Regions from separate parts of the Gracilibacillus sp. Marseille-QA3620 genome, predicted to be linked through region 1. Evidence: riboswitches for the same ligand, from Rfam matches in the RefSeq annotation. Region 1 holds a riboswitch; each other region holds the start of a gene.

Region 1 (6,173 bases):
TTGCTTGGCAGCACTGACCATATGGCGGAGCGAGGCAACCGTTTCCTCCTCCCTCCTTGTCTTCAGCCCGCAATCAGGATTAACCCAGAATTGACTTAGTTCAAGCACCTCGAGGCTATCCTGCATAATTTCAAGCATTTCCTCTGTAGATGGAATACGCGGGCTATGAATATCATACACCCCTAATCCGATTCCCTTTTCATAGGGCGTATGCTGTAAAGATTGAATGAATTCGCCATGGCTTCTTGATGTCTCAATGGAGATTACATCAACATCGAGCGCTTCAATCGGCTTCACAAAATCATGGAAATCACAGTAGCACATATGTGTATGGATTTGCGTTTCATCTTGGACACCTGATGTTGCAAGGCGGAAGGATGGGATTGCCCATGTCAGGTATTCCTGCCAATCCGCCCTTCGAAGGGGCAGTCCTTCTCTTAAAGCCGGTTCGTCCACCTGAATAATAGTAATTCCGGCTTGCTCAAGGCAGTCGATTTCCTTACGAAGGGCAAGGGCAAGCTGATTAGCAACATCCTTGCGCGGGATATCATCTCGGACAAAGGACCAGTTTAAGATAGTCACAGGACCAGTCAGCATTCCCTTCACCGGCTTCTCGGTCATCGCTTGCGCAGCAGCCGTCTCCTTCAAGGTCATCGGCTCAAGCCACTTCACGTCTCCATAAATGATAGGCGGCTTCACGCAGCGAGACCCATAAGAGACCACCCATGCCTTTTCACTCAAGGCAAAGCCATCAAGCTTCTCTCCGAAATATTCAATCATATCTGTCCGTTCAAACTCTCCGTGCACAAGCACATCAAGTTCTAAATCCTCTTGTATGCGAATCCACCGCTCGGTCTCACGTGCAATAAACGCTTCATAGGATTCATCGGAAATAATCTTATCTCGCCAAGCCTTACGCGTTTCCTTCACTTCCTTTGACTGCGGGAAGCTGCCAATGGTTGTCGTCGGGAAAATCGGCAGGTTAAGCTTCTGCGCTTGAATATCTCGGCGAACAGGATAGGGTGAAGATCGTTTAAAGTCCTCTGATTCAAGAGTCACCCCTGTGACAGCCGGCTGCACCGCTCTCCTATTTCCGCCAAGAACTATCCCTGGCTTCTCAAAGTACGTAACAAGCTGATCAATTTCCTTGATTTTCTCATCAGCAAATGCGAGCAGCCCTTTAATATTCCCGTCCATTTTCTGCTCCGTCGAAGCGGATACCGGTACATGCTGCAAACTGCAGGAAGGCTGGACCCATACTTCCGCAGCTTTGAATACTCCAAGGATGGACTGGATCAATTCGGCCTTCTCCACCAAATCAGCCTTCCATATATTGCGCCCATCCACAATACCGATGGCAAGCACCTTTTCAGCGGGGAACCCAAATTGCTTCATGGAGGTCATATTTTGCAGATAGCCGGAAACAAAATCAAGACCAATTCCATCTACAGGGAGATGAATCAACTCCTCATAGACTGATAAACCTTCAAAGTATGTTTGCAGCATAATGTTTCCCGCTGTTTTTTCAGCAGCCAGCTTCTCATAAATCGATTTCACGAAGGCTACTTCCTCTTCATCCAATGTCAGCACCAAGGCTGGCTCCTCAAGCTGCACCCATTCAGCACCCTCCTTAATCAGCTCTGCAATCACCTGGCTGTACAGCGGAATAAGCTGTTCTGCCAATGCCTCCCAATCATCATAGCCCTTTGCAAGTTTGATGAAGGTATACGGCCCAATCATCGTCGGTTTCGTCACAACGCCAAGCTCATCTCTCGCCTCCTTGAACCAATCAAGTAGACGATTGTTCGTTATGTAAAGTTCCTGGCCATCATATTCAGGAACAATATAGTGATAATTTGTGTTGAACCATTTCGTCATTTCACAAGCAACGGCCCCTTTTTCTCCCCTTGCCATGGCATAATAAAGGGAGAGATTCGATAATCTGCTTACATCAGAATAACGGGCTGGAATCATCCCAAACATAAACGCCGTATCGAGCATCCGGTCATACAGCGTGAAATCTCCAACAGTCATGACATCGATTCCAAGCTCCATCTGCCTCTTCAGCCTGGATAAGCGTATTTGCTTCAGCTGATCAAGAAACGTTTCCTCTGATACCTCTCCCCTCCAAAAAGCCTCTAAGCATCTCTTCCATTCCCGATCCTCACCAATATACGGATAACCGATGACTGTGCGTGTCCATTTCATCCTACGAGCTCCTCCCCTTGTATCGTTTTTCAGAAAACATCAAAAGCCCTCTCCCTCCTGGAAGATGGCTGTTAATTGTTCGCAGCATAAAGAAAGGCAAGCATGCCCTAATCCCTATGATTCGTACAGTGTCCGAAACAATCCGGCACGCTTCACCTCCTATTTCCACGTAGGTATTGGTGTGTACTGGAATTGGCAGGTCTCCTGGCTCATCATCAACGCACTTTAATCGCACCTTCCCGCTCAAGTGGCAGTGGTTTTTTGCGATATACTCCGATTTACAGTTGCGGGACAGCGACGGACTTTCACCGTACTTCCCTTTTAAGCCAAACTATTCGTTTGGCACCAATTCTTACACGCTATTCGATTGTGAAATAACAATATAAAGAGACTATACCATAAAAAGGAATTGATTGTTATCTATTTTTTGAATAATCAAAAATAAAGCGTGATACCAAACAGAAGGATTATTGCTCCTATGAAAGGATTCATTTATTATGACACCATATTTATTTTCAGAAAAAGTGCTTATACTAATGTACAAAGCACCTTCACCTGAGCTTAGAGGAGCGTAATCGATTGAATCAAACAATACCGAATCAACATATAAAGCCAGCCCTCATTATGGCCGCTCTGCTTTTATCGGCCTTTACAGGGTTATTGAACGAAACAGCCTTAAATATGGCTTACACAGAAATCATGGCTGATTTCCAAATCTCAACAGCCACCGCACAGTGGCTCACAACAGGATTCTTGCTCGTTATGGGGATTCTTGTCCCTCTATCAGCCTATTTAAATCAAACATATACGACAAGGCAGCTATACATAACCGCCCTCTCCTTGCTTTCACTCGGGACGTTTGTTGCCGCTCTGGCACCAGCCTTCAGTCTGCTTTTGCTTGCTCGTATCATTCAAGCAAGCGGACTCGGAATCTTAATGCCGCTCATGATTAATATTCTCCTATTGATTTTCCCCCCTAAAAGACGTGGGACTGTCATGGGCATTATGAGCCTGGTCATCCTTTGTGGTCCAGCATTCGGGCCGAGCTTTTCCGGGTTTATTACTGAATATTTCACCTGGCATTATATTTTCTGGACAACCTTGCCGATCTTTCTCCTCCTGCTCGCATTCGGCTGGAAGGTCGTGCAAAACGTCACAGTACCAAGGAAACTGAAATTTGATATCCCGTCCTTCCTGCTTTCAAGCCTAGGATTCGGCGGGATCGTCTTCGGCTTCAGCATAGCCGGCGAGGGCAGCGGAGAATTTGTCAGTACAGAGGTCATCCTGCCTATCTTGATTGGTTTCACTGCCCTTATCATCTTCTCCAAACGTCAATTCAAGATTGAGCAGCCTCTCTTGAACCTGCGCGTATTGAAATATCCTATGTATGTATTCGGCCTTTTCGCAGTCTTCGTCGGCCATATGATTATCATGTCTCAGGCCATCCTGCTGCCGATGTTTCTCAAAACAGGACTAGCAATAACGGGATTGATTGCCGGGCTCATCTTACTTCCAGCTGAAGCTTGTAATGGTATCATGTCTGTCGTCATCGGCCGTCTCATGGATAAATATGGACCAAAATGGCTCGTTATTCCGGGATTTGCGCTGCTCATTGTGACAACATTTTTATTTTCAGGTATTTCCCGTGATATCTCGATTGCCGCTTTCATCCTGCTCCATATTGGCTTAATCATCGGTGTCACCATGATCAGCAGTCCATCGCAGACGAACGGCCTAAATCAGCTGCCGCGCAAATATTATCCCGATGGAACCGCCATCGTAAATACCCTCATGCAAATAGCCGGCGCACTCGGCACCGCCGTTTCTGTCAGCCTGCTCACAAAAGGCCAGCACAACTACATGATAAGCGGTGAAGCCGCGGGTGAGAACATCGTCGCCGAAGCCTTGATTGCCGGTGTGCAATATGCCTTCAGTTTCCTTGTCGTCATCACCATTATAGGCTTCGTTGCCTCCCTCTTCATTAAAAGAGTGAACGTTTAGGCCAGGCGGATTGCCTGGCTTTTTGTTTGCTTTCTGACAGATTTCCAGCTGAAAGGAGATGATTTCCTGCAAAAACACCCCGAACTTGTCCATTTTGACTCTTTCTGCTGTAATTGGCCTTCTTTTTCTTTCGCGCGTTTTAAGGGCGAAATCATTTCATTTATGGGCGAAATCTAAGCTTTATGAGCGATAATCCGATAGTATGGGCGAAAATTATTCGGTATGGGCGATAATCATGCGGGATGAGCGATAAACCGAGTGCATAGGCGAAACCATACGCCCTTCGAACTACCCACGAACCAAAACAGCGTCATCAGGGCTGCCTCCTGACAAATCCCCCCTAGCAAAAAGCTCCCTGCTTAAGCAAGCAGAGAGCCTTCCTCATTCTTCAATGAAATCAAACCCGGCGATGACTGATGGTTTCAACCCCAAGTCTGTGCAGCCATTCTTCGATTTTGTACGCACTTGACCCCGCATGTTGTCCATCAATTGCGATACCCTTTAGCACGGTCGCCTCTGGACAGAGCTTCACAATATCCTGTTCACTATGGCCTAAGCCGCTGCCGCCATGAGTACAAAATGGAATGATCCGCTTACCGGAAAAGTCTGTTTCTTCAAGGAATGTGAACATGGCCATCGGCATGGTTCCCATCCAGATAGGGTACCCGATGAACACCACATTATATTGATCCATATTCTCAGGAACAGATGCTAAAAGCGGACGCGCATGGCGGTCATATTCTCTAGTCGCTTCCTCCACACACTCCTCGTAATCATAAGAATAAGAAAAGGCCGGCCGCAGATGAAAGGTATCCGCCCCTGTCTCCTTCGCAATAGTATGAGCAACGGTTTCCGTATTCCCGCTTCGAGTGAAATAAACAATCAATGCTTTCATCATATGTCCATCTCCATTCTCAAATATGTGGTTACGAATTACTGTTCATCAGGCAAAGCCTCATTCAAGCAGCGAATCGCATTCAATGTCCGCGGATAACCGAGATAAGGAAGCAGCTGCACAATGACATCAAATAGCATTTCTTTATCATTGCCGACATTGGCATTTCCTTGAATATGTCCCTTCACCTGCGGCTCACATCCGCCGAGTGAAAGGATCATCGAGAAAGTAAGCAATTCCCTCATTGGCAAATCCAAGCCTTGGCGGGTGTAATAATCTCCAAAGCAATTATCCGATAAAAAGCGCTGAATAGGCAGCTGATTATCCGGGCAATTCCGGTACATCGTTTCAATCGCTTCATCCCCGAAGATTTCCTTCTGCAAGGCAAACCCTTTCTCATAGCGCGTCTCCCTCGTGACCTTTGCCTGCCGCTTCAATGGCAGTTCAATGCCGCGCTTGATTAAGATTTCATTCGTAGAGTCGATGAAATCCACTACTTTAGCAAATCCGCAATAAGGTACCGACTGATAGACAAGCTCCTTTACCTCAATCGGCTTTACGCCGACATTCAAGGCTGCCTCCAGCATGGTCTTGTATTCACTTAAGGTTTGCTGAGCAATCAAGGAAGCAAGGATAACCAGCATTCTTGTCTTTTCATCCAGCTTCCCATGCTCCATCACCTCATCAAAGGCAAAGTTCTCAAAGATCTCTAGCAGCTCAGGGTCGGTGACCTTCCAGGTTGATTGACGTTCCGGAAAGAGCTTTTCATGATTCTTATGCGCAGTTTCACTTATACTCATTGCTTCAGCCTCCAATGACAATCCATGTTTTCATTTCTTCCTGTATAGCAGCATCGATGTCCCAGCTTGTTCAGGACTCCAATACATGCTCAAAATTGAACAAAACTTTATGTCCATAAGTTCATAACTTAACATTTAATCCAACTCAACGAGATTATACTATTATGTAAATAATAAATTTTCCCGAATGTTTCCCTTCAAATTCTTATACTTACCCTTTATCTATGCTTCAAAAACTGCCTCTCTCCACTTTTTTCTTTCCTATAAAA
Region 2 (8,455 bases), 1.6 Mb from region 1:
AAAATCCCTCTTTTTCCCAAAACAGTACCTTTGTATGATTCCCATGCATGAACAATGACATATAGAGACATACTAAAAAAGGCTGCTCCCTCATACGGGGTGTGAGCCAAGAACGTATCCAACTGACGAGGTGATTAGACTTGAGTTACAGAAACGAATTAGATTCGCACTCTTCCCTTTTTCACCATAACTGGACAAGAAGGAAGCGCTCAAAGTCACAGGTCAACGGACATACGATGATGTCTCAGACCAATATCATTTTGAGAAGTAACGCAAAGGCTCACCGCTGGTAAAGGATGCTTTCAAAACGAAAAAGACACCCAAAACGGGTGTCTTTTTCGCTTCATCAGACAGACTGCAAATGAATGATTCGCTGATTAGAGCTTCCTCTAAACAGCAGCTTCGGATCCCTTTTCTCCAGTTCAAACCTGCCGTCAACCAATACGTCACAATATTTAAGAACATTCTGGCAGGCAGGATTGGGATGGGTGAGGAGTTCGTCATGTGTATAGCCGCTGTATATCCAAATGTTCTTGCCCGACTCCTTCAGCCTCATGACCAGATATTGAAGTTCATCGGCCTGCATAAAAGGCTCTCCCCCTGAGAATGTAACATCTGTCAGAGGATTGGACATAACCTCCTCATAGATATCATCAATGGTCATGTCTCGACCATTCTCCCGATTCCAGCTTGAGGGATTATGACATCCCTTACAGAAATGAAGGCAGCCCGCAAAAAACACAACTGTTCTCAAGCCTTCCCCATCCACAATGCTGTCATGGATGATATTCATCACCTTCATCATCCGTGCTTCACTCTGTTTCTTTCTTCTGCACGTTTAGCCGGGTTCCATTTACTCATATCCCCTACCAAGTAACCGGTGATTCTTCTAATCCGTTCAATATCCTCTTCGTTCTCATTGCCGCAATGAGGGCAAGTATCCTGAATATACCCTTTATAATTGCATTTTAAGCAACGGTCAACTGGATGGTTAATAGAACCATAACCGATTTTGTAATGAGCCATCGCACGAATAATTTGGTCGAGTGCCTTCAAATTATTCTTAGGGTCCCCGTCAATTTCCACATAGGTGATATGTCCGCCATTACAGTAAGCATGGAATGGCGCTTCCTTACGGATCTTATCGAGTGACTTGATTGGAAAATGGACTGGAATATGGAATGAATTTGTGTAATATTCACGGTCTGTAATATCTTTTATACTGCCGAATTCAAGACGGTCTTTCTTCACGAATTTTCCGCTAAGTCCCTCTGCTGGCGTTGCAATTAAGGAATAATTCAAATCATAGGTCTCTGCTGCCTTATCCGCCTTCTCCCTCATGAAGCGGATAATATCAAGGGCAAGCTCGTAGGATTCTTCACTTTCACCATGATGGAAACCAGTCAAGGCTTTCACACATTCTGCAAGCCCGATGAATCCGAACGCGAGTGAACCTTGTTTCAGGATTTCCTTAAGCTGATCATCCTCGTTTAATTCTTCTGCTCCTTTCCAAACTCCTTGTGTATACAGGAATGGGAAGTGACGCACTTGTTTCGCAGCTTGGTATAGATAACGCTCATAAAGCTGAACTATGGCAAGATCGCACATGTCATCTAGTCGACGATAGAAATCCTCTAGCGTATTGGACAGGAGCGCCAGCTTAACTAAGTTAATGGATGTGAAGGAAAGATTGCCACGCCCAATACTGTTCTCAACACCATGTCTATTGCCCATCACCCTTGTACGGCATCCCATATAGGCTACCTCTGATTCATGTGTGCCATCATAATATTGCTTATTAAACGGGCTGTCAATGAAGCTGAAATTCGGGAATAAACGTTCAGCAGTCGTTTCCAGGGCCAATAAGTAAAGGTCATAGTTAGGGTCATTCTCATTGAAGTTAACCCCTTCCTTCACTTTAAAGATTTGAATTGGGAAGATTGGTGTTTCCCCATTGCCAAGCCCGGCTTTTGTTGCCAGCAAAAGATTTTTAATAAGCATCCGCCCTTCTTTCGTTGTATCTGTTCCATAGTTCACAGACACAAACGGCACCTGTCCGCCCCCGCGTGAATGCATGGAATTGCAATTATGTACGAAGGCTTCACAAGCTTGATATACGGTATTCTCCGTTTCCTCCCAAGCGATTTGCTCTATCGTTTCTTTGCTCCAATCACTTGGATAGGCTTCTAAGCGCTTTACATGCTTCTCATAGGTTTTACGGACAAATGGAGCAAGATCAGCATCAAACATCGGGAATGACTGACCGCCATGCTGCATATTTTGGTTTGCTTGCAATATGATAGAGGCCAGCGCCATTGCACTTGATATATCCTTAGGCGGACGCATGCTTCCATGACCGGTGTCAAATCCCTTCGTAAGCATTTGTCCAAGAGGAATTTGACAGCAGGTTGTTGTCCCCGTCGGCATAAAATCCAAATCATGCGGATAAAGCAAATTAGCTTCAATTGCCTTTTTTACTTCCTCAGATAATAGGTTTTCTCTCGCAAAAAAGCGTGCAGACTCACTGGCGAATTTCCCCATCTGCCCCATTGGAGTAGACGCATTCATATTTGCATTCTCATTGACTAATTCAGGATTCGTCAAATGAACAATTTCATTAAATGAGCTCAATAATTCCTCAACAGACTGAGTTTCCGCCAACGTTTTTTCTATACACACCTTACTCATATCAATACGCCTCCCAAATAAAAAATCCCATCACCTCTATCTTCAGGCAATGGGATTGGATTTGCATAAAAATGAATATACTCTTCATTTGCTGCTACTATCCACCTTCATTGCTCCCGATAAAGGCAAAACGATTGCTCGATAAGGCAGGTCTCCTGACTCATGCTTCCCTTTACTCTAAGCCCTTCCCATGAAGTCTCTTCACAGTGGATTACTTATTTCATCAGCATTCACAGTTGCGGGTACAGTTCCGGATTTTAACCGAATTCCCTATTAAGCCATAAATGGCGCCTTAACTGCACTTAATCAATATCTTGTATTTGTGTTTTTATTCACAAACTATATCTTGTATATAAGATTATATAACTATCTAAAGAAAATAGCAAAGGACATATTTTTCCTAACCACGTGGTAATTGTTGCAGGATATAGTTGATGGTTTCCTCCGAGTCGAGTCTGACCGCTACATAAGGCGGATCAACATTTCTATTCGCTTCAATCGGGATGCCCAGCCATAAGAAACGGCGATCAATACAGATCATGCTGAATGGAGGTCCCTCCTGTATATGAAGATCCGGGTCTAAATAAGGATGCTCCTCTTTTGAATAGAGAGCTAATTTCGCACGAGCTGGTCTTGTGGTCAGTGCTTGTGCAAGCTCCTTCGATAAAATACAGCGATTAGGAAGCGATAGAATAATTTGACTCTGAGCCTCTTTTACATCATTCAGCACATCATCTAGTTTGCGGGCATACATCCATTTAAGCTTTGGATGAGGATGCTTGATCCATTTTCCAATTTGGTCCATCCCGACCGTCTTATTGTGCTGAAGCTGGAAATCAATGAATTGATGCAAGGTTTTATATCTCGGAATCGTATTCTTCAAGAAATTCACATCACTGACATGAATAAGCTTGCCTTTTGTCCTTGTGATTGCCACATTCAATAGACGCTCACTCTCTTTACCCGTTAAGAGCATACCAGCTCTTCTCTCTGGATACGAGTCGACCGTATCAAAGATCATCAGTTCCCTCTCGCTCCCCTGGAAACGATGCACAGTTGCGGCCATAAACGCACCTGCCCCATACTGCTCCGGATAAAAGTCTTGAAGAAGCTTCTCCATCAAGATGGCTTGAGCCCTGTATGGTGTCACATACCCGATTGATTTGCTTCCGCCCTGGTAGGCTTCATGAAGCAGCTGCAGAGAAAGCAGGGCATGCATGATATTCATCCTTGACCCTGAGGTGCCCCCGCTAAAACAATGCTCACCAGTAAAGCTCGCATCTAACAGAATGGAAGCCGCTTGTTCGAACGGCGCCCGGGCCACAATCTCTTCCCGGCTCTTCTGCACGCTTGGATGATCTCCGACAAGGGAATTATATAAATATTGATTCGTAAAAGCAGATATATCCGGATGCATCCTTCTTTGTTCCTTCAAGAGGAATAGATGTGGATGCAATACGCCGCCGCTCGCAATATCAGCGACACCAGCACGGTGGAATATATCCTCCCGCAGCCATGTATCAACAAGCTGCCCCCTTGATGCTGCAATCGGCGGCAGCTGTTTGAAATCTCCGCAAACAATCGCTCTTTTTGCCATACTTACGGCAAAGGCAATCTGCGGGATAAACGCCATGCTCGCCTCATCTACAATGACAAGGTCATATTCCTGCTCAAATATGACAGGATCATTGGCCGCCTTTGCAAGCGTTGTTCCGATAATGGAAGCCTCCTTGACGAGCTTCATCTCCTGCTTACGAATTCTGTCAAGAATACGCCCAAGCTTCTGTTCAAGCTCTAGAAGCTGTTGTGAGTCCCTGACACTGAACGATTGGGAGAGATCCTTCTTCAAGAGACGCTTCTCCTCGGTAATCCGATCTTTATCAGACAGCAAACCTGCATCCTGGTCAGCAAGCAATTGTGACGGCAGAATGTCTCCATGCATCAATAACCCGTCACCTGCCTGGTTTCCGTAGCGCAATAGATCGCCAGTACGAAACTTATCCGCCTTCTTAATGAAGGCAGCCATCTCCCCAAGCAGTACATCTACTGCTTGGTTACTGTGCGAAAGCACCAATACTCTCTTATCCTTAAAATATTTATTTGCAGCTGTTCTTGCCAGCGTATATGTCTTCCCTGTTCCCGGCGGTCCCCAGACAAAGGTTACCGGATTGTATTTCGAACGCTGAAACAGCTCCTGCACAGCCGTTTTGCTATCAGTGCGCGTCCTCTTATCCGGAAAATCGGGATTCATCAGCCTCTTGACTCGGCTGCGCTTCCGTTTACTCTTCTTAATATCATCTAACCGTTCAATCAATTGCTCTAAAAGCTCCCATGGATCATGGGAAATAAAGGCCTCATCAATTAGATCCCCAATGGATTGATCCAAAGAAACTAATAGAGTATTTCCCTCAGCCGACAGCACACGAGCATCGTATTTGCTCCCATCCCGCTCGAGCCGGGCAACTGTGCCAATGGGAATCTTCAGTGGTGACATCGTCTCAAAATAATACGTATATGTGTCGCCTGATTGAATCTGATTCCCATTCATAAGTACATATTTATGGCTGCCATATTTTTTTAAATGGCCTATCTCCTGTGACAGGGCTTCCTGCCATTGGGTAATATATTCTTTCGTTGAAATAGAAGTTGAAGTAATCACTAGTCCTATCCTCTTATCCGCATCAATTTTGTTCTCAATTCGATTACTATACCATACAAATATATGTTCTGGGAACAAGGCAAAATTGGGCAGTTCAATCGTTAAAAATAAGTAAAAAAATACCTTGCTTTACAAGATATACAATCCTATACTTATCTTATACCTTGTAATACAAGATAAATAATCCTGCTACCTGTTTAAAAGGATTAGAATCGGAGTGATAACAAATGTCCCAGACGCAAATGATGAAAGGGATATTGGATGGCTGCCTCCTTGCCATGATAAAGGAGAAGGAATGCTATGGTTATGAGATTGCAGAGCAATTAAGCCGCTACGGCTTTGACAGCATTAGTGAAGGAACCATTTACCCCCTCTTGCTGAGAATGCAAAGGGAAGGATTGATCACTTCGGTACGCAAGGAGTCAATTGCTGGACCGAAGCGGAAATATTATTCCTTAACGAGCGTGGGTGAAATAGCGTTAGAGGAGTTTCTATCAAGATGGGCACAGCTGGAAAAAAGCGTGAATGCTATTATCAGAAAGGATAGGTAATCAATATGGAAGAAAAGCTCTCCATGAAAAGCACTAAATTTCTCGAGGATTTAAAAATCTATCTGTTTTCAAGCGGAAAAAAGAATGAAGAGATTGATGACATCATCCGTGACCTAGCTGATCATTTATATGAAGCCGAATCAAACGGCAAATCCATTGAACAAATTATTGGTTCATCACCTAAGGAGTATATGCAGAGCCTTTCGGCGGAAATGAAAACGGATTATAAGGATTGGATGAAATTCATACCATTGGTTATTATCGGAGGAATGTCCTACCTCGTATTTAAAGACCTGATAAATGGCCCATTAAGCTATGGACTTCTGACAATCATCGGCACCATGATTTGCATTCTGCTTTTCTTTGCAGGTGTGATGGCAGCCCTCCGCTATACGGCCAGCCGCCAGCTATCAAAGTGGAAGGAATTTTTGGTGATTTTATTTCCATGTACGTTAAATTTCTTATTCATCGGCGGGGTTTTACTCATTGATTTACTTTATCCATCTCCTGTCATTCACTTCGGAACTATTGGGAGTATCCTGATTGGCCTGCTATTCCTCGGGTTTATTATCTTCTTCTCAGTCTGGGCAAAGACCTTTATTCTTCCAGTCACCCTTCTTGCCTTATATCTGCCGGAGCTTGCCCTGTCCCAAACATCATTAGATGAAATAACTCAAATCGTCATCAGTATGACCGCAACCTACAGCATCATTGGGGTCTATTTGCTTATAATATTGAAACGGGAGAAAGGAAAAGCAAGTGTTTGATCGATGACATCTTGTGATGAATGTAGTGATGATACCTGTTATCTCCTATCGGGACCAATACCGTCAGAGCTTATTTAGTAAATGGCGGGGCCACATCCTCCTATGCGATACGGGGTGGGTTAATCACCCACAAGAAGGATGATCAAACCGCAACAATTGAACTAAAAGCGCTGAGAATGAATGGGTAGATAATGAGACGATCATCATTAATGGACACATGCTGAAGGTGCCAAACGCCACCTTTGAATATCGGCATCAAAAAAATGCTGACCAGTCAGGCTTGTTATTTAGGAGCTGACTGGTTAGCTTTTTTACATAGGGGCTAACAAACAAGTGCAAGTTTGCATATAAGAGATTGTTTCTCATAGAGCGGCTGCTATTTGCCCTTTCGCCTGTTTTTTCGCCCATAGCCCTCCACAAGCGCCCTTACTCTCACTTTCTCGCCCATAGCTCTACTTTTTCGCCCTTAAAGCATTGAGTTTCGCCCATAAACTCTGTTTAATCGCCCTTAAAGTCAATATCAAGGATTATATACGTAAAAAAGAATAAAGGGATTATCTACAGAAAGAGTTAATTTCGAAAAAACCAACGTTTTTCAGGCTGAATATTTGCAAAAACAATAAAGAATTCAAGGAAACGATACTCTCAGGTCTTTGATAAAAAATGAAAAAAGACCTCCAGCAAAAACTGGGGGTCCCGCTCACATCTAGTCCTTCTTAAACAAATTCTTAAAGAATGAAAAACCTCCAACAGATTCTTCTTTCTCTTTCTGAGTATCTGGCTTTTTCTCCTCAGGGAGACTGATGTCTTCCTTGTTGATGGCATGACCATAAGCGAGCACAGCGCCGTGTGGTGAGTTATAATCCTTGTTCATGACAATTTTGAATTGTACCTTAGCTGATTCAGCCAGTTTGACGTATTTCGATAAGTATGTGTAACTAATATGACCATTCAAATAAAGCACGGCCTCTGTATGACTTCTCAGTATTTCCTCAAATGCCGGCGGAATCTTGTTTTCGAAGACTATTTTCTGCCCTAAGGCGACGACAACCCGCTCACGTAGGGATCCTAGAAATTCCTTACGCTCCTCAGGCTTTATTTCCTTTGCCCCATGGATTCCTTCTTGAAGGTAATCATCCACTGTTTTTTTCGACATCCGGTTCGCCTCCTTCATTCTTGCTTATCATATGTATCATCGGTTCTTTTAGGTTCCATATTATGTAGGGTGGGATGAAAGTCATTTTTTATTCATTATATAAGAAAAGACACCTGCCTATAGCAAGTGTCTTCTTTCGAAAATTGAGGCGAGGTCACAGCACTCCACATTGTGCTCGCCATTTAAGGCATGTGCTCGTCTTACACAATTCAGCTCATCGCGAAGATAACTATAACATAAATATTATTGTAAAGCAATAGTTATTAGGATAAAGCTTCAGTTAGTGCAGGTACAACTTGTTTCTTACGGGAAACGACACCTTTTAATATAGCTGTTTTATTCGTTAATGTAACACCAAAGGCTTGTTCAACAGCTGCAGATTTGCTGCCTACAGCAAGGGCTGCAGAATCATTCGTTAAGATGTTTGTAACGACAAGCAAGAATAAATCCAAGCCTTTTTCATCGATAACGGCTTGCATGGCAGCTTCAAGTTCAGCCTGCTTTGTCATTACTTCATCTGTGTCAACTGCGTTTACTTGCGCGATTTCAACTTTAGAAGTGCCCATGCTGAATTCTTTTGCATCTAGGGAGATCAATTCTTCAATTGTTTTCTTGCTTAAGTCTGCACCAGCTT
Region 3 (8,455 bases), 300 kb from region 1:
TTCATCCATATGAAATACCGGTCAATACAACAGTTGCAGTCATTGGCAGTGCGATCTTCTTGATTATGTTGTTTAGGGGGAAAGCATATGCGAAAAAATAGCACAAAATTATTGCTGCTGGCTGTTATTGCCCTAATATGTATGGGACTCTTTGCCTTTTATAATATTCAAGGAAGCTTCAGCTATGCCTTTCCTAGACGTGTGGAGCGCCTCATTGCGATGGTGATTACCGGAACGGCAATCGCTTACGCAACGGTAATTTTCCAAACTGTTACCCATAATCGGTTATTGACTCCATCTGTCATGGGTGTAGATTCGATGTATGAGGTCGTCCAGACAATCATTTACTTCACGGCAGGCTCAGCATCGATTTTTGTTGTAAGCCGTTACTTGAATTTTGGGTTATCCATTGCCGCTATGGTGATTTTTGCCCTGATTCTCTATCGTTTTCTGTTCCGGGCGGATAAATATCCTATTTATCTTTTATTATTGGCCGGGATGATTATAGGGACACTCCTTGGCAGTCTTGTGACATTCATGCAGGTCATTATCGACCCTGTTGAGTATGAAAGCCTGCAAGCCCGCTTGTTTGCCAGCTTCATGAATGTGAAGACTGAGCTGCTGCTCATGGCTATCGTTATCTTAGGTGCAGCCTTCCTCTACGGTTATCGTCTGCTCAAAGATCTCGATGTCGTATCCTTAGGCCGAGATAATGCCATCAATCTTGGCGTTAACTACGATAGAATCGTTTTGAAGGTATTGGTCTTATCGTCTATCCTTATTGCCACATCTACGGCTTTAGTTGGACCTGTTACATTTTTAGGATTAATTGTAGCTAATTTAGCGTATCAATACTTAGCCACCTACAAGCATTCCGTTTTAATTGCTGGTGCGAGCTTAATCAGTATTATCGCGCTTGTCGGCGGGCAGTTTCTCGTACAGCATGTATTTGAACTCAGTACAACCATTAGTGTCGTCATTAACTTTGTCGGTGGTATTTACTTTATTTACTTATTACTGAAGGAAAGTAGGAAAGCATAATGATCGAAATTAAAGAGCTTTCTAAGAGTTTTGGAAAGAAACCGGTTGTTGAAAATGTGACATTAAAAATACATCCTAGGAAGATTACTTCGTTCATCGGACCAAATGGAGCAGGGAAATCAACTTTATTGTCCATGGTCAGCCGGCTCTTAGATGCGGATACAGGTGAAGTATTTCTAGATCAGGCAGATGTGAAAAAAATGAAGTCTGATGCCTTTGCTAAACGTGTGGCTATTCTAAAGCAATCGAACCATTTGAACATCCGCTTGACTGTGCGGGAGCTTGTATCCTTCGGCCGCTACCCATATTCAAAGGGGCGACTGACAAAAGAGGATGAAAGATTAGTTGACCAAGCATTGGAGTATATGAATTTAGTAGACATGCAAGATAAATTCCTTGATGAATTATCCGGCGGTCAAAAACAGCGGGCCTTTATTTCCATGGTCATTGCACAGGATACAGAATATATCCTGCTTGATGAACCTTTAAATAACCTTGATATGAAGCACTCTGTCCAGATTATGAAAATCCTTCGCAAGCTGGTTGATGAACTTGGAAAGACCGTTGTCATCGTCTTGCATGACATTAACTTTGCTTCTGTCTACTCTGATCGTATTGTTGCATTGAAGGATGGCCGTCTGATCAAGGATGGCCCTGCACATGAAATCATTAATCCAGATGCTTTGCGGGATGTCTATGATATGCATATCCCAGTGCAGGAGCAAAACGGTTGCCGCATTTGTGTCTACTTTAATTCGCATTAAGGCTTTCCCTCTTTTATCATCTAAACGAAAAAATCTAGAAATGCTGGTAAAAAGAGTTGACAGATTTTGAAAGTTCAGTTTAGAATGATAAATGTAAATGAAAATGATAATCATTTTCAATTAAAGATTCTGTTTAGGGGGAAATACAGGATGAAGAAGTGGAAGTTTTTAGCAGCTCTTGCAACACTAACATTAATGTTGTCTGCATGTAACACAAGTGAAGAGTCAACAGGAGGAGATTCCTCTGAGAAAGCTTCACAAACAGAAGGAAATGAGTCTAACTCAGCATTCCCGATGACTGTGCCTTCATTATCAGATTCACGTGAAGATGAAGAAAGCGGAAAAACGACGACATTTGAAGATGTCACTTTAGATAAAATGCCTGAGCGTATTGTAGCGCTTGACTATGGTTTCTTAGATACACTTGATGCTTTAGGGGTTGAAGGAATCGTAGGGGTTGCTGCCGGCGGTGGTAAAGGAAATATGCCGGATCACTTGAAAGAAAAGTATGTAAATGATGATGTAGCTGATGTTGGTACATTGAAACAAATCGAATTTGAAGCAGTAGCAGCAGCAGAGCCGGATGTTATTTTCATCTCAGGCCGTCAAACACCGTACTATGAAGAGCTTAAAGAAATTACGCCAAATGTTGTTTTCATTGGCTCTGACAATGAGAATTACATAGAGGCTGTATACGAAACAGTTGATCTAGCAGCTAAAATCTTTGATAAGAAAGATAAAGCAGAGGAATTAAAAGCAAATCTGCAAGAAAAAGTGGATGCTGTGAAAGAAAAAGCAGCAGGCTATGAAAATGCACTAGTGGCTATGTACAATGACAAGAAAATCTCCGGATTCGACAACGGTAAAGATTCTCGCTTCGCTTATGTTTATAATGACTTTGGATTTAAGCCGGCAACAACTGAAATCGATGCTTCATCACATGGTTCCGATTTCTCTTATGAATCTGTCCTTTCCGTTGACCCAGAGGTGTTGCTCATCATTGACCGTACAGCTTCTGATGTAGAGACAATCAAAAAAGATATTGAAAATGATATCATCAAAAAAACACGTGCTTATAAAGAAGGAAAAATCGTCTATCTTGACGGTGTTAACTGGTACTTCTCAAGCAATGGTGTAACAACAGAAGCAGATAAACTTGATGAAATCTTAAATGAGCTTAAATAATTTCATTAATATGGAGCATGTCTCAAAGGGACATGCTCTTTTTAACTAAATGGGACAGGAGTGAGAATCATGTTTGTACAAATCCGTAAGTGGACAGTGACAGAAGGAAATGCAGACAAGATACTTGAGCGCTTTAAGAAAAAGCCTGGACAAGGACCATCCTTAGTGGAACAGCGTGAAGGATTCATCGGGCGTGAGCTGTTAGTGAAGAAAGCAGCACGCGGGGAAGAGGAAGTGGTTATGCTGGTTCGATGGGAATCAGAGGAAGCATGGAAGGCCTGGGAGAAGAGCCCTGAGCATATCGCAGGCCATAAGGCGAAAATCAAGGAGCATGGCGGAAAGCCGCCAAAGCCTGATTATGTTATCAATATGGAGCACGGAAAATACCTGGTCGTTGAATAAGACGAGTGAACAAAAAGCCCATCCCTAATAAAATGTGAGATGGGCTTTTTGTTCGTCTTTAAAACTCAAGAGGAGGTGTTGTCTCATCCATCACCTTAAATGTGTAGCCTTTATGCTTCAAACGGCGGATAATTTCAGGCAGTCCATCTACAACGGTTGTATTCCCATTGAAATCATGGAGCAGGATATATAAATTTTCTTGTCCATTGATTGAATTCATAATCCCAGCTGTAATTTTCTTTTCGGGAACCGGAGGGTTAATCGCATCATTTGCATCACAATTCCAATCAAAAAATACATAACCGCGTTTCTTGCCTTCCTCCTTAAGGATTGGCATCAAATTAGTACCGGCATATTGCCGGTTGATGTAATTATTTGAACCGCCGGGAAAGCGTAATATATTTGGAGAGGAACCGACTTCTTTCTTCAAGAATTCCTCCAGCCGTTCAATATCCGCATAGAAAGATGCCTTTGACCGGTAAATAGATGAATACTTGTGCGAATAGGAATGAAGTCCAAGAGCATGACCACGTTTCACCATTTCCTTGTATAAATAATGGTGTGATTTTTCTTTCGTACCGGTAACGAAGAAAGTTGCCTTCACATCATGGAGATCAAGGATATCCATGATTGGTTCAGTGATATTGGATGGGCCGTCATCAAAGCTTAAATAGGCTGTTTTGGCAAGAGCTTCATTTGGAAGCAGAAGAAGAGCTAATAAGGAAAGTACAATTAATTTTCGCATTTTGTTCTCCTAAGTCATCAGGGTTTCTCGAATAGTTTAGGGAAAATGCATGAAGAATATGCAGAAATGATTAATGCATAGAAACAAAAAGTGGTTAAAATGTCGAACAAATATGTATAATATGAAATAGTTATGGATGAAAGGTTTGATTGAATGTTAAAGATTGAAGGCTATACAGTGGAAAGATTGGACGATCCATTTGGAATTTTAACCGGCGAACGGTATGAATTCTTTCTTGAGCTCGATGTTCCGGAGGATGATGAATTATATAGCGAGAACGGTGTTATGCTGCGCGTTATTTTCTTAAAGGATGAAGAGAAGGAACGAATCAGCAAATATGAATTCATTGAAAATGAAACGAAAAATGTGCTCGACTTTGAATTAGAAGAAGACGAAGAGACAGCTGTCCTTACTTTTTGCCGAGAGCATTATGATGCAGAAGAGGATGATTCGGCTATTGAGAATTTATCCAATTGAGGATATGATTAGAGATACAACCATATAATCCGTAATAGAGTGCCTTGATGAAAACAAGGATAATAGGGAAACCGGTGCAAGTCCGGTGCAGCCCCCGCTACTGTAAACGCATATAAACTGATTCACTCATGCCACTGGTTCATTATTGAATACGGGAAGGCGGAATCAGGTTAAACAAGATAAGCGTAAGCCAGGAAACCTGCTCTATGTACTTGAATTCTATTTTTCGGTGGGAAGAATAGGGCGACTGATTCTATGCTTCTATTACTGGAATGCCGCCTTAGCTTCGTATTGAAGCTAAGGCTTTTTATGTGGCTGAAGATTTGATTCCGCATTAACAGACAGAAAGGGCTCCACGGCTAAAAGCGCAAAGGAAAATCGAGGAGCATAAGAACCATTGTCCGTAAATGCCGGATTGCTTAAACTAACTGTCATTGAGGTTTAGAAATCCTCGATGATGGAAGTTTCACTTTAGAGGAGGGGAATTATTCGTGTTAATGAAGAAGAGATTTGCCGGTATATTGGCCTTCTTGATGGCCTTATCCATTGTTCTTACTGCTTGCGGCGGTACATCAGAGAATGAAAACGAGAGCAAGAACTCCAGTGAAAGTACAGAAAGCGCATTTCCAGTAACGGTGAAGGATGGAACAGGAGAAGAGATTACGATCAAAGATAAGCCTGAGCGTATTGTCTCCTTGCTTCCGAGCAATACTGAAACAGCGTATGCATTAGGGCTTGAGGATGAAATTGTCGGGGTATCTGATTATGATAATTATCCTGAGTCTGTTTCTGAGAAAACAAAGCTAGGCGGCATTGAGGTGAATGTGGAGAAATTATTGGAGCTTAATCCTGATCTTGCTTTATTTTCAGCCTCTCAAGGGACAAATGATAAAGATATCATACAACAGCTTCAATCAGCTGGGATAGATGTCGTTGTTGTCCCAGATGCAAATTCTATTGAAGGTGCCTATGAGACAATGGAGCTGATTGCAAAGGCAACTGGTAAAGAGGCGGAAGGCGAAGAAATCATCGCTGAAATGAAAGAAGAGATAGCAGCCATTAAAGAGAAAGCGGCTGAGGTGAAGGAAACGAAGAAGGTATGGATTGAAGTATCGGCCTCACCGGATTTATATACAACGGGAAGCGGCACATTTATGAACGAAATGCTCGAGATCATTGGGGCAGAAAATATTGCAGCCGACCAAGAAGGCTGGGTAACGATGAGTGAGGAAACGGTCATTGAAAGGGATCCTGATGTTATCATCACTACATATGGTTATTATATCGATAATCCACAAGAGCAGGTTTACGCTAGAAGCGGCTGGTCTGAAGTAAATGCTGTGAAGAAGAAGGAAGTTTATGATGTGAACAGCGATACGGTCACGAGACCAGGTCCTCGCTTAATTGATGGATTAAAGGAGATTGCGAAGGCAGTCTACCCGGATGTGTATAAATAAGATAAAAGAGTTGGAAGGCTTTCATTAAGAAAGCTGTCCAGCTCTTTTTTTGTCGAAAACTATTATTTAAATTTTCTGTTAATTTTATTGAAAAGTCCCAATTACTGGGTTAAGATAGTACCAATACGTACTCGTACTCTCATAACAGAATGGAATGATCAAGATGCTGCTAATGAAGGAACTTCCGAAAGAAGCGAAGGATAAGATGCTGTATTCTGCCTTAAAGCTCTTTGCTTTAAAGGGTTTTAAGAATACCTCTGTTCTCGAGATTGTTGAAGCTGCCCATGTATCCAAAACGACCTTCTATCAGCAATTTTCGAGCAAGGAAGCATTAGTTGTGGCTCTTTGCCAGGATTTAATTGATGAAATCGCCTTGGAAATCAAAAAGGCAGCTGTGCAAGAGCCGAGAGTTGGCTATAAAGCGTATGCCGGTATTTATCGCTATTTGCAAATCTGCTTTACCAATCCTGCTGTGGCTCATTTTATCCTGCTTGAATCAGTTGGTATTTCTGAGGAGGTGGAGGTAGTCAGGCGTGAAGCGATGCAAAGCTTTGCTGACCTGATTTTTGTCTTTGCCTATCAAGAGTTTTCAGAACAGGTGAGAGAGGAAGAAATCCGCATTATCTCGCAGGCAATGGTAGGCGCCATTAATGAGGTGGTGATTCGCCATGTGAAGGAGACAACTAGTGACCTTCATATAGAGGAAATGGCCAGATTGTTGAACAGGCTTGTCATAGGCGCGTTCGTCAATCTATCGAACGATCACTAATATGTGAGGAGGGATTTGGCTTGGTTTCATTCAAACCGAGTGAGGAGGAAGCCGCATTTATTCAAGTGGCGCGAGATTTTGCCCTGAAAATGATTCGGCCGGCCGCAAGAGAAATGGAAAAGAATCGTAAGGTCAGTGAGGAAATCATCAAGAAGCTGCAAGAAATTGGCCTGGATACCCTTGAATTGCCGGAAAGCTTTGGTGGATTAGAGCTTCCTGTCCTCTCGCAGGTACAGATTTTGGAGGCATTAGCTTATGGGGATTTAGACATCGTACAGGGACTTCCAGGAGCAGGGGAGTCAGGGGCCTTTATAAGAGAAGCGGAGAAACATCCTGCTTTTGCTGCCTATAAGAAAGCTTGTCAGGCTGGGAATGTACCAACAATCGCCTTTTGCCATCCGAACCAGCCAAAGCTGTCCATCAGCCGTCATGAAGAGGGCTATCTGATTGATGGCGAGACTGTTCCGCTTAGAAATGGGAAGTATGCGGACTATGTGCTGATCCACGGGAAAGCACAGGATGGAGAAGAGGTCATTCTCTTGCTTGAGAACAGCCTCGATCATTCATTCAAGGCTTTAGAGGGTGATTATCGATTAGGTCTATTAAGCGCTGGGTTTGCCAGCCTGTCATTCAAAAAAGTAACCGTTTCCAAGGAGTCGGTCATTGCTAGAGGGGTAGAAGCGAGAAAGCTTGCTCAGTCTGCTATGAGGCGAATTCGGGTCATGGAGGCAGCGAAGGAGGTAGGGGTTATCTCTGCTGCGCTTGATTATACGGTGGAATACACCGCAAGCCGGAAGGCATTCGGCTCAGAAATCGCTAAGTTTCAAGGGGTATCCTTTAATGTCGCTCAGATGGCGATTCATGTCAAAGCTGCCCGCCATCTTGTTCTATATGCGGCTAAGCAAATAGACATTGGAGCCAATGATGCTGGATTCCACAGTATTCAAGCTCTGCAGAATGCTCATCGAGCTGTCCGGTTTGTGACAGATTCGGCTGTACAGCTTCTTGGGGGACATGGATATGTCCAAGACCACCCTGTTGAGAAATGGATGAGAGACGGTCAGGCCCAAGTGGTATGGCTTGCGCAGGAGCATGACTTAAACGCGTATGCAGGAGATTGGCTCCTGAATGAAGATGAAAGGAGTGAAGCGGTTGATTTCATACGAACTGTCTCCACATCAAGCCCAAGTTAAGGATGTTGTCCATTGGTTTGCCGAAAATGAAGTCCGTCCCATTTCTATGCTGTCTGATGAACAAAAGAGGGTGCCGGATGATTGGCTGAAGAAAGTCAATCAATTAGGAATCTCGCTCAGTATGTCTTCCTTTGGAGAGAAGGATGGAGATGTTGAGAGGAAAGAAAAAGAGGAGAAGAAACGGGAAAAGCAGGGAAACCGGCTTGGCGTGATTGCTTCAGAGGAGCTTGGATGGGGAGATTGCGCCATTGCTCTTACATTGCCTGGACCAGGTCTTGGAGGCCCGCCGATTCAGCATAGCGGTACAAAGGAGCAGAAGGAGCGTTTTCTTTCAATCTTCTCAAGAGATGAAGAGCCTAAATGGGGAGCATATGCTTTAACGGAGCCGGAGGCAGGCTCGGATGTATCTGGATTGCAGACAA
Region 4 (8,455 bases), 380 kb from region 1:
ACTAAGTAATTATCTTTCCATACATACAAGAACAAGCATATGAACTATTCAGGCTGGCCATTAAATGGATGTAGAGAAATGAGCTTGTCATGTTCCTCTGGCAGGACAAATAGGAACAACCTAATATGATAATGAACATAAAAAATGGGTATACAATAAGATGTATCCCATTCTATATTGGGTTATTGATTTGGTTGGATTGGTTGTATACTGGCATAATAACGTCCTTTCTCAGCATACTCTCGATAGATTCGGTCCATATCCTTTATGTCCTCGTCTGTTAACGGGCGGATTATTTTAGCTGGGCGGCCGAACGCAAGGGTATTTGGCGGGATTTTCTTGCCCTGCGGGACAAGACTGCCGGCACCGATGAAAGCACCTTCGCCAATTTCAGCGCCATCGAGAATGATGGAGCCCATTCCTATTAAGGCTTTCTTCTTTACATGGCAGCTATGAAGGATGCACTGATGTCCGACTGTGACATCATCCTCAAGAATCAACGGATTATTAGGGCTTTGATGCAGGACAGAATTGTCCTGAACATTGACATTGTCGCCGATGATGACGGGGGCGACATCGCCTCGAATAACCGTATTAAACCAAATGCTTGAGTTCTTGCCAATCGTAACGTCACCGGTTATGACAGCATAGTCAGCTATATAGGCTGATTTATGTAAGGAAGGGATTTTATCTTTATATTGATATAATTTCATTTCATAACCTCCGTATTCTATTGTAAAATAGATAGTTAATGAAAGTGTACATATAAAAAAATGATGTGTAAATATATTTACGTATAATCAAACTGGAGGAGTGCATCTATGAAAAAATGGGAAACCGAGGGGAAGGCTAACGGGGTGATTGTCATTGTCCATGGGGCAATGGAGCATTCCGGAAGATACACTTGGCTTGTCCAAAAGTGGCTGTCAGCTGGATACCATGTTATAAATGGCGACCTGCCTGGACAAGGGATGACTTCAAGAGCAAACCGCGGCCATATTAATTCGTTTGAAGAATATATCGATACCGTAGAGACGTGGGTGAATGAAGCCTATACATTCGGACTGCCTGTCTTTATGCTTGGCCACAGCATGGGTGGTTTGGTTGTGATTAAAATGCTTCAATCGAGAGAATTTAATCTTGCAGGCGTTATCCTGTCATCCCCTTGCTTCGGAACATTGATTAATCCGCCTAAGATGCTGGATACCATTTCCCATGTCATGAATCTTGTGTATCCATCTTATCGGAGAGGTACGGGGATAACCATTGACATGGCTACGCGTAATAAGGAAGTCATTGAGTTTGACTTAAATGATTCTCTTTATGTGACGAGTGTGTCCATTAGATGGTATCGTGAACTGGTAAAGGCGATGAAGGATGCCTTTGATTTTGATGAGGATTTTCCGGATATTCCATTACTGGTCATGCAGGCGGGAGATGACAAAATTGTTGACCGCAATATGGTAAGGGAATGGTTCAATTATTTCCCTGCCTCTGAGAAGCATTATAAAGAGTGGCCAAAGCTGTATCATGAGATATTTAATGAACCAGAGCGGGAGGACGTATTCCAATACGCCAAGAGCTTTGTGGAAGCCCGCCTCCGTAATATTGGTTATATCATTTAAGGAGATGGAGAATGTTGAGGCTGCCTGCAACTGAATTCGGTTTAGCGAAATTGGTTTTTAAAGATATCTTTCCAATCGTTCACCGTGAATTGGACTATTGGGAAGAAAGAGCGAAGTCAATTCCTAATGAGGAGCTCCGCATCCAGGCGACGGCGAGTATTGCCCATAAGACCTTTCATTGTGAAGGCGGGTCAATACTCGCTTTAATTGCTGGGGAAGACAGGGCTCAGGTAATTCGATTTATTGTTGCTTACCAGACAATCAGTGATTATCTTGATAATTTATGTGACCGCAGTACCTCATTAGACCCGGAGGATTTTTCTCTGTTGCACGAATCCATGCAGCATGCGCTCAACCCAACAGCGGAGCTTAAGAATTATTATGAGCGACGAGAGGATCAAAATGACGGCGGATATTTATCCGATCTGGTAAAGACATGCCAGGAGGTTATGCAAACCTTGCCGTATTATAAGGAGATTCAGCCGTATTTATTCGAACTTTGCGGGTATTATTGTGATTTGCAAGTACATAAGCATGTTATATGGGAAGAAAGGGTACATAGACTACAAGCCTGGTTCGAAGACAATAAACATCATTTGCCTGAAGGGATGACCTGGTATGAATTCAGCGCTTGTGCCGGCTCAACGCTCGGAATTTTCTGCCTTGTCTCCTATGGGGCGCGTGCATCATTTCGAGATGGTCTCGCGAAGAATGTCAGGAATGCTTATTTTCCCTATGTACAAGGACTTCATATCATGCTCGATTATTTCATTGACCAAGAAGAAGACCGGGTCGGTAATGATTTGAACTTCTGTTTTTATTATGAATCTGAGCAGAAGATGATAGAACGTTTATGCTTTTTTTTAGAACAGGCCAATCGGGACATCGAAATGATCCCGGATGAACATTTTCATAAGATGGTGAATCAAGGATTGGTGGGCATTTATCTTGCTGATGGAAAAGTGGCCAAGCAGAAGGATGTCAAAGCACATGTTCATAAATTATTAAAACAAGGGGGATTTCGCTCCTATTTCTTTTATTGGAATTGTAAAATGTACTATGCCATGAGAAAAGTGTCGAAGTGAACAGGGTGAAGAACAATCCTTAAGGGAGGCTATCTATACCGATGTTAAAGCTCAGTGTTTTGGATCAATCACCACGGGCAGCTGGAGAACCGACAGAAAAGGCATTAAGCAATACAGTAGAGCTGGCAAGACTTGCTGATGAATTAGGCTATTCCCGCTTTTGGGTTTCGGAGCACCATGACAGCCTGGGGCTTGCAGGCTCCTCTCCTGAGATCTTAGCTGCATGGATAGCTGCACAGACAAAGCGTATTCGAGTTGGAACAGGCGGTGTAATGCTTCCGCATTACAGCGCTTATAAGGTTGCAGAGAATTTCCGGGTGCTGTCTGGGCTTGCGCCTGGGCGAATAGACCTTGGTGTGGGACGAGCGCCCGGCGGCATGCCGAGGGCGACGAGGGCTTTGCAGGATGGACGTCCAATTCCGAGCAAGGATCGTTTTCCCGATCAAGTGGATGAACTATACTGGTATTTGCATGACCGTCTCCCGGATTCTCATCCGTATTATGGATTGACGGCTACCCCTGTCATTGGGGAGCATCCAGAGCTTTGGATGCTGGGCTCCAGTTCATCAAGCGCTGCTCTTGCTGCCTATAAAGGTCTTCCGTATAATTTTGCGTTATTTATTAACAGCGAATTTGCGGAAGAGAATATGCAGCATTATTTGAATCAATTCCAAGCATCTGAAACACTGTCACGTCCAGAAGGCATGGTCACGGTTTTTGCCGTATGTGCTCAAACGGACGAGGAGGCCGAGTATTTGGCTGGCTCGCTTGATCTATCCATGCTTTGGCTGGCTCAGGGGATTATGAGGGAAGGGACGCCTCATCCGGATGAGATTCTAGATCAGAGCTTTTCCATCTATGAACGGGAAAGGATTATTTATAATCGGCGCCGTATAATTATTGGCTCTCCTCAGACAATTGGCAGGCATCTGGCCGAGCTTAGTGAGCGTTTTCACGTCAATGAAATTATGTTGACCACGATTACACATTCCTTCGAGGCAAAGAAAAAATCCTTTGAATTGATTGCAAAAGAGATAGGGTTGAACTTTCCTGATTAAGAATTGCGTATTGTCCTATGTTCCAGTACAATGAAGAAAGAATAAAATAGCTGATTATTCCATAAAAGTGCCCTTTTCAAGGGAGAATAGGGAAACCGGTGAGACTCCGGTGCAGCCCCCGCTACTGTAATTGGCGAGTAATGCCGCCATAAGCCAGGAGACCTGCTTTTAATGGTTTTAGCACTTATTTTTCGGAGGGAAAAGTAGGCTTAAAGCATTCACAAGAGCACATGCGTGAATCCTTAGCTCATCCTTTGGGCTGAGGTTTTTTTATTGTCTGGCAATTAACTTACACCAAGGAAATGATGGAGTGGAAAAGATGAGCAGTAGAGAAGGAAAACATGGAGGAGTGCAGATGACTGCCCTTTACGCGGGCAGCATTTTGTTCATGGCGGCCGCGGTCATTTGGGGTCTTCTGAGTGGAAGTGCTGATTTGTCTGTAGGGGAGATTGTCGGCATTCTCCTCAAAAATATAACAGGGTATGAAGGATTCTTTGATGGTCAGAAAAATATCGAGATGATTATTTGGAATATTCGCTTGCCTCGCATTTTGCTGGCGTTATTGGTCGGTAGTGCCCTTGCCCTGGCAGGTGCGGCATTCCAAGGACTTTTGCAAAACCCGCTGGCTGATCCTTATACCATTGGTGTTTCATCAGGGGCCTCGGTTGGAGCGGTGATTGTCTTGTTCTTTCAGGTAGAAATTGCTTTCCTTGGATCCTATACATTGCCGCTAGTGGCAATTATATTCAGTTTCGCCTCTTTGTTTCTGGTCTTTGGAATCACGAAAGCGGCGAGCAGGACATATGCGAATGAAACAATCATTTTATCAGGCATTATCTTGAACTCCTTCATTGGCTCGGTCATATCGCTCATTATTGCTCTATCATCGGGAGACCAAATGCGAGAGGTCTTGAATTGGCTGATGGGCAGTGTGGCTTTAAAAAACTGGGGGCATATTGGTCTATTCTTTCCATTCTTTGCAGTTGGTTCAGCCGTGATTTTGTTCCATTACAGGGAGTTGAATGCACTCGCACTTGGTGATGAAGCAGCTCAATATGGAGGGATGAATGTGAGAAGGAAAAAGCTGACTCTCCTGATCAGCGCTGGACTCCTGACAGGAGCGGCCGTATCAGTATCTGGTGCGATTGGCTTTGTCGGCTTAGTCATCCCGCATCTTGTCCGTTTAGTTACGGGGGCTGACCATAAACACCTCATTCCGCTGTCAATGATGATTGGCGGAGGATATTTGGTTCTTGCCGACATGGTGGCAAGAACCATCGTCAGCCCGCAGGAATTGCCAATTGGCGTGATTACCGCCTTGATAGGGGCGCCTGTGTTTACTTATTTACTCATAAGAGAACGAATAAAAAGAAGGAAAATGGCATGTTAAAAGTATGTAGCGTAAGTGCAGGGTACCGGAAAGAACAGATGGTTCTTAACGATGTTTCTATGCAAGTGAAAAAGGGTGAATTCTATGCTTTATTAGGTCCGAATGGGAGTGGAAAAACCACCTTCATTAAAGCGATTTTGGACCCGAGGCATCTTAGTGTGAGCGGAAAGGTTGAGATTGCCGGGAAAAAGGCGCGTGACTATAGCACTGAGGAGCTGGCTCGGGTGACGGCTGTCTTGAGTCAGGAGCATACTGTGAGTTTGGATTTCACGGTTGAGCAGATTGTTCTGCTTGGGCGGTATCCGTATCAAGGCAGGGGCCTATTTAATACATACAAGAAAGAAGACCATATCATTGTGGAAGAATGCCTTGAGAAAACGAATTGCCTTGCCTTTAAGCATAAATATTTTCAAGATTTAAGCGGAGGGGAAAAGCAGCGTGTATTGCTTGCAAAGGCATTGGCTCAATCACCTAAGCTGCTGTTTTTGGATGAACCGACCAATCATCTTGATATTAAGCATTCGATTGAGCTGCTGGATTTATTGAAGGAGCTGCAGCTTAAGAATGGATTAACGATTGTGGCCATCCTGCATGATTTGAACCTTGCTTCGCTATACGCAGATCGGCTTGCTTTACTGAAGGGCGGTCAAAAGGTAGCGGAGGGGGAGGCAGGCCTTCTCTTAGATGAACCATTGCTGAAATCGGTATATGGGGTAGAGCTGATCAGCTCGCTTCACCCGGTAACGGGAAAGCCGCAAATCTCTTTCATCCCTGGATATGTGAAAGCATAAAATGGCTGGGACATAAAAACGAATGATACATTAAATGTTTACGAAACGAAATAGAAAAAGCCGAACTATTATTAATCGTGCTTAAAATGGCACTTTATAATTGTTCGGCTATTTAGTTACTGGAAAAATTTTGTCCCAGTCACTTACCTTTTCTCAATTGCGACGATGAAAGGCGGATTATTCCTTTGATTTATGAATTTATATTCCAGAACATGGGCTGTGTCCTGGGGAAGGCTGCGGGCAAATCGAAGAATCTCATCACGTTCTATATCCCCGCCTGGATGCCCATGATAAATGACTAGGACGATGATCCCTTCAGGCTTCATCATCTCAAGCAGCTGCTCGACACTTGAGATGGTAGTTGGAGCAGTCGTGATGATTTCTTTGTCACCGCCAGGTAGATAGCCGAGATTGAAGATAGCTCCGGCTATTTCTGTTCCAGCAGGAATGAATGCCTTAACTTGTTCATGACCTGCATGGATCAAGGTTACATTTTTGGTCAGCTGTTTCTCTTCAAGCCGGCCTCTTGTCTGTTCTAAGGCAGATTCCTGGATGTCAAAGCTATATACATGACCATTCTCACCGACAAGCTGGGAGAGAAAGACCGTGTCATGACCGTTTCCCATAGTGCCGTCAACGACGACATCTCCAGGACCAGCTGCTTTTTCCAGTAGGTGGCGGGCATATGGAAGGATTCGGTCAAGCTTCATGTGTCGCCAATCCCCCATCACGAACAAAGAACTTGCCTTGGTAGCTGTTACGGCGTTTCAATTCCGCATCGATTGCATTCAAGACCTCCCATTTATTCACGCTCCACATCGGACCGACCATTAAATCAATTGGCCCGTCGCCGGTAATGCGGTGAATAATCATCTCTGGAGGCAGAATTTCGAGCTGATCGCAGACAAGGCTCACATATTCCTCAAATGAAAGGAATTGAAGCATGCCTTTCTCGTATTGTTTCACCATTGGTGTTCCTTTTAATAAATGCAAGAGGTGAATCTTAATTCCTTGCACATCAAGCTTCGCGACCTCACGAGCGGTTTCCATCATCATTTCCGGTGTCTCAAGAGGCAGTCCGTTGATGATATGGCTGCAGACGCGAATGCCGTGCTTGCGGAGCTTGTTGACTCCCTCGACATAGGTTGGATAGTCATGGGCGCGGTTAATGATGTTCGCTGTTTTCTCATGGACGGTTTGGAGTCCAAGCTCAAGCCAAAGATATGTGCGCTCATTCAGCTCCGCTAAATATTCAACAACATCATCCGGCAGGCAGTCAGGTCTTGTCGCAATGGACAACCCAACGACGCCTTCCTCATTCATCACCGTCTCGAATTTCTCGCGCAAGACATCAACTGGTGCATGTGTATTCGTATAAGCTTGGAAGTAAGCCATATATTTGCCGTCCTTCCATTTCTGATGCATCTTCCCCTTGATGTCGGCGAATTGCTTCTTCAAATCCTCAGCACGGTTTCCGGCGAAGTCGCCTGAGCCTGCTGCACTGCAGAAGGTGCAGCCGCCAAAAGCGACTGTGCCGTCACGGTTTGGGCAATCAAAGCCGCCGTCTAATGCTATCTTGAAGACCTTATGGCCGAATTGGTTGCGTAAATGGTAATTCCATGTATGATAACGTTTATCGTCACTAGCATATGGAAAAGGGTTAGCCTGTTTCATATCTGTAAAACCCTCCTAATTGTTTTTTCACATAACCTACATTTTAACACGGGCATTTATACTTTCCAAATGAATTTGTTCATGTAACCGCGGTCAGCCGGACATAATAAGATTCGGGTGTACTTCTTAACCAATCCCAACCAAAAAGGAGTGGCGAGATGGCTACGCATAAATCCATGGATGAATGTTTAGGACGTTGTGAGAATACCCTTGAATACGCACAGCAGCAATATGAGGAATCGGCCAAACAGGAGCATTACAACACAGAGGGCTATACCGAAGCCCTTATGAGGCTTGAGGATTCATATAATGAGCTTACCGTCATGAAAAACAGTGCCAATGACCAGCAGCGAGATGAGCTTGATCGGATGAAAGTCCGTGTTCAGGATCTTCAGCATGCGATGGTTGTAAGAAGACGATAAGGAGGCTCTCCATTTATGATGAAACGATCTAAACAGCATAACCCTGAGCAAAAAACACGCAACGGGATCAATAACCAGGACATCGAAGCAGGAGCCGACAACGACATTATAAAGAGGGCCAAGAAAATGAATGAGAAAAAAGGCCAGCCGGCGAAGGCAACCGTACACCCGAAAGCATACAAATAGGATACTGAAGGTACTCCTGATGAAAGAGCCGAATCGGTTAGCCGTTCGGCTCTTTTTTATGCAGGGAGTTTTCTTTTGATGGAAGGTTTCGCCCGACCATACCCAGCCTATTTCTCCCTTGAATGGTACCAGTTCGTCTCCATAAACAAGTAAATTTAGCCTTTAAATTATCAAAGAAGGAAATATCATTAAAAAATATTTGCCCAGCTATGCGCTAACACTGG

The links. A riboswitch is a leader RNA that binds a small molecule or an ion and turns the genes downstream of it on or off. The one in region 1 is predicted to bind cobalamin.
Region 2: it holds a riboswitch for cobalamin, as region 1 does, so the genes downstream of both, ACY8DX_RS11510 (anaerobic ribonucleoside triphosphate reductase) here and metE (5-methyltetrahydropteroyltriglutamate--homocysteine S-methyltransferase) in region 1, are expected to answer to the same signal.
Region 3: it holds a riboswitch for cobalamin, as region 1 does, so the genes downstream of both, ACY8DX_RS17905 (ABC transporter substrate-binding protein) here and metE (5-methyltetrahydropteroyltriglutamate--homocysteine S-methyltransferase) in region 1, are expected to answer to the same signal.
Region 4: it holds a riboswitch for cobalamin, as region 1 does, so the genes downstream of both, ACY8DX_RS17395 (FecCD family ABC transporter permease) here and metE (5-methyltetrahydropteroyltriglutamate--homocysteine S-methyltransferase) in region 1, are expected to answer to the same signal.

Annotation. Positions count from the first base shown of each region.
Region 1 covers NZ_CM143102.1:3,841,555-3,847,727, forward strand. The annotation lists gene metE (5-methyltetrahydropteroyltriglutamate--homocysteine S-methyltransferase) at 1-2,208, opposite strand, end outside; cobalamin riboswitch at 2,386-2,573, opposite strand; gene ACY8DX_RS19350 (DHA2 family efflux MFS transporter permease subunit) at 2,833-4,209, shown strand; gene ACY8DX_RS19355 (flavodoxin) at 4,607-5,107, opposite strand; gene ACY8DX_RS19360 (carboxymuconolactone decarboxylase family protein) at 5,143-5,904, opposite strand.
Region 2 covers NZ_CM143102.1:2,273,230-2,281,684, forward strand. The annotation lists gene ACY8DX_RS11500 (YpzG family protein) at 141-293, shown strand; gene nrdG (anaerobic ribonucleoside-triphosphate reductase activating protein) at 347-802, opposite strand; gene ACY8DX_RS11510 (anaerobic ribonucleoside triphosphate reductase) at 802-2,688, opposite strand; cobalamin riboswitch at 2,817-2,997, opposite strand; gene ACY8DX_RS11515 (DEAD/DEAH box helicase) at 3,089-5,347, opposite strand; gene ACY8DX_RS11520 (PadR family transcriptional regulator) at 5,575-5,898, shown strand; gene ACY8DX_RS11525 (HAAS domain-containing protein) at 5,904-6,665, shown strand; gene ACY8DX_RS11530 (DUF5412 family protein) at 6,713-6,853, shown strand; gene ACY8DX_RS11535 (hypothetical protein) at 6,871-6,963, shown strand; gene ACY8DX_RS11540 (YueI family protein) at 7,372-7,821, opposite strand; gene ACY8DX_RS11545 (manganese-dependent inorganic pyrophosphatase) at 8,085-8,455, opposite strand, start outside.
Region 3 covers NZ_CM143102.1:3,544,147-3,552,601, reverse strand. The annotation lists gene ACY8DX_RS17940 (ABC transporter permease) at 1-101, shown strand, start outside; gene ACY8DX_RS17935 (iron chelate uptake ABC transporter family permease subunit) at 88-1,041, shown strand; gene ACY8DX_RS17930 (iron ABC transporter ATP-binding protein) at 1,041-1,805, shown strand; gene ACY8DX_RS17925 (siderophore ABC transporter substrate-binding protein) at 1,956-2,990, shown strand; gene ACY8DX_RS17920 (antibiotic biosynthesis monooxygenase family protein) at 3,060-3,392, shown strand; gene ACY8DX_RS17915 (polysaccharide deacetylase family protein) at 3,451-4,137, opposite strand; gene ACY8DX_RS17910 (DUF6509 family protein) at 4,291-4,614, shown strand; cobalamin riboswitch at 4,635-4,835, shown strand; gene ACY8DX_RS17905 (ABC transporter substrate-binding protein) at 5,112-6,071, shown strand; gene ACY8DX_RS17900 (TetR/AcrR family transcriptional regulator) at 6,226-6,840, shown strand; gene ACY8DX_RS17895 (acyl-CoA dehydrogenase family protein) at 6,861-8,033, shown strand; gene ACY8DX_RS17890 (acyl-CoA dehydrogenase family protein) at 7,993-8,455, shown strand, end outside.
Region 4 covers NZ_CM143102.1:3,463,694-3,472,148, reverse strand. The annotation lists gene ACY8DX_RS17415 (gamma carbonic anhydrase) at 183-713, opposite strand; gene ACY8DX_RS17410 (alpha/beta hydrolase) at 822-1,625, shown strand; gene ACY8DX_RS17405 (tetraprenyl-beta-curcumene synthase family protein) at 1,640-2,710, shown strand; gene ACY8DX_RS17400 (LLM class flavin-dependent oxidoreductase) at 2,752-3,768, shown strand; cobalamin riboswitch at 3,817-3,952, shown strand; gene ACY8DX_RS17395 (FecCD family ABC transporter permease) at 4,088-5,158, shown strand; gene ACY8DX_RS17390 (ABC transporter ATP-binding protein) at 5,152-5,949, shown strand; gene mnmM (tRNA 5-(aminomethyl)-2-thiouridylate-methyltransferase MnmM) at 6,093-6,659, opposite strand; gene mnmL (tRNA modification radical SAM protein MnmL/YtqA) at 6,649-7,623, opposite strand; gene ACY8DX_RS17375 (YtzC family protein) at 7,782-8,045, shown strand; gene ACY8DX_RS17370 (glycogen biosynthesis protein GlgD) at 8,061-8,231, shown strand.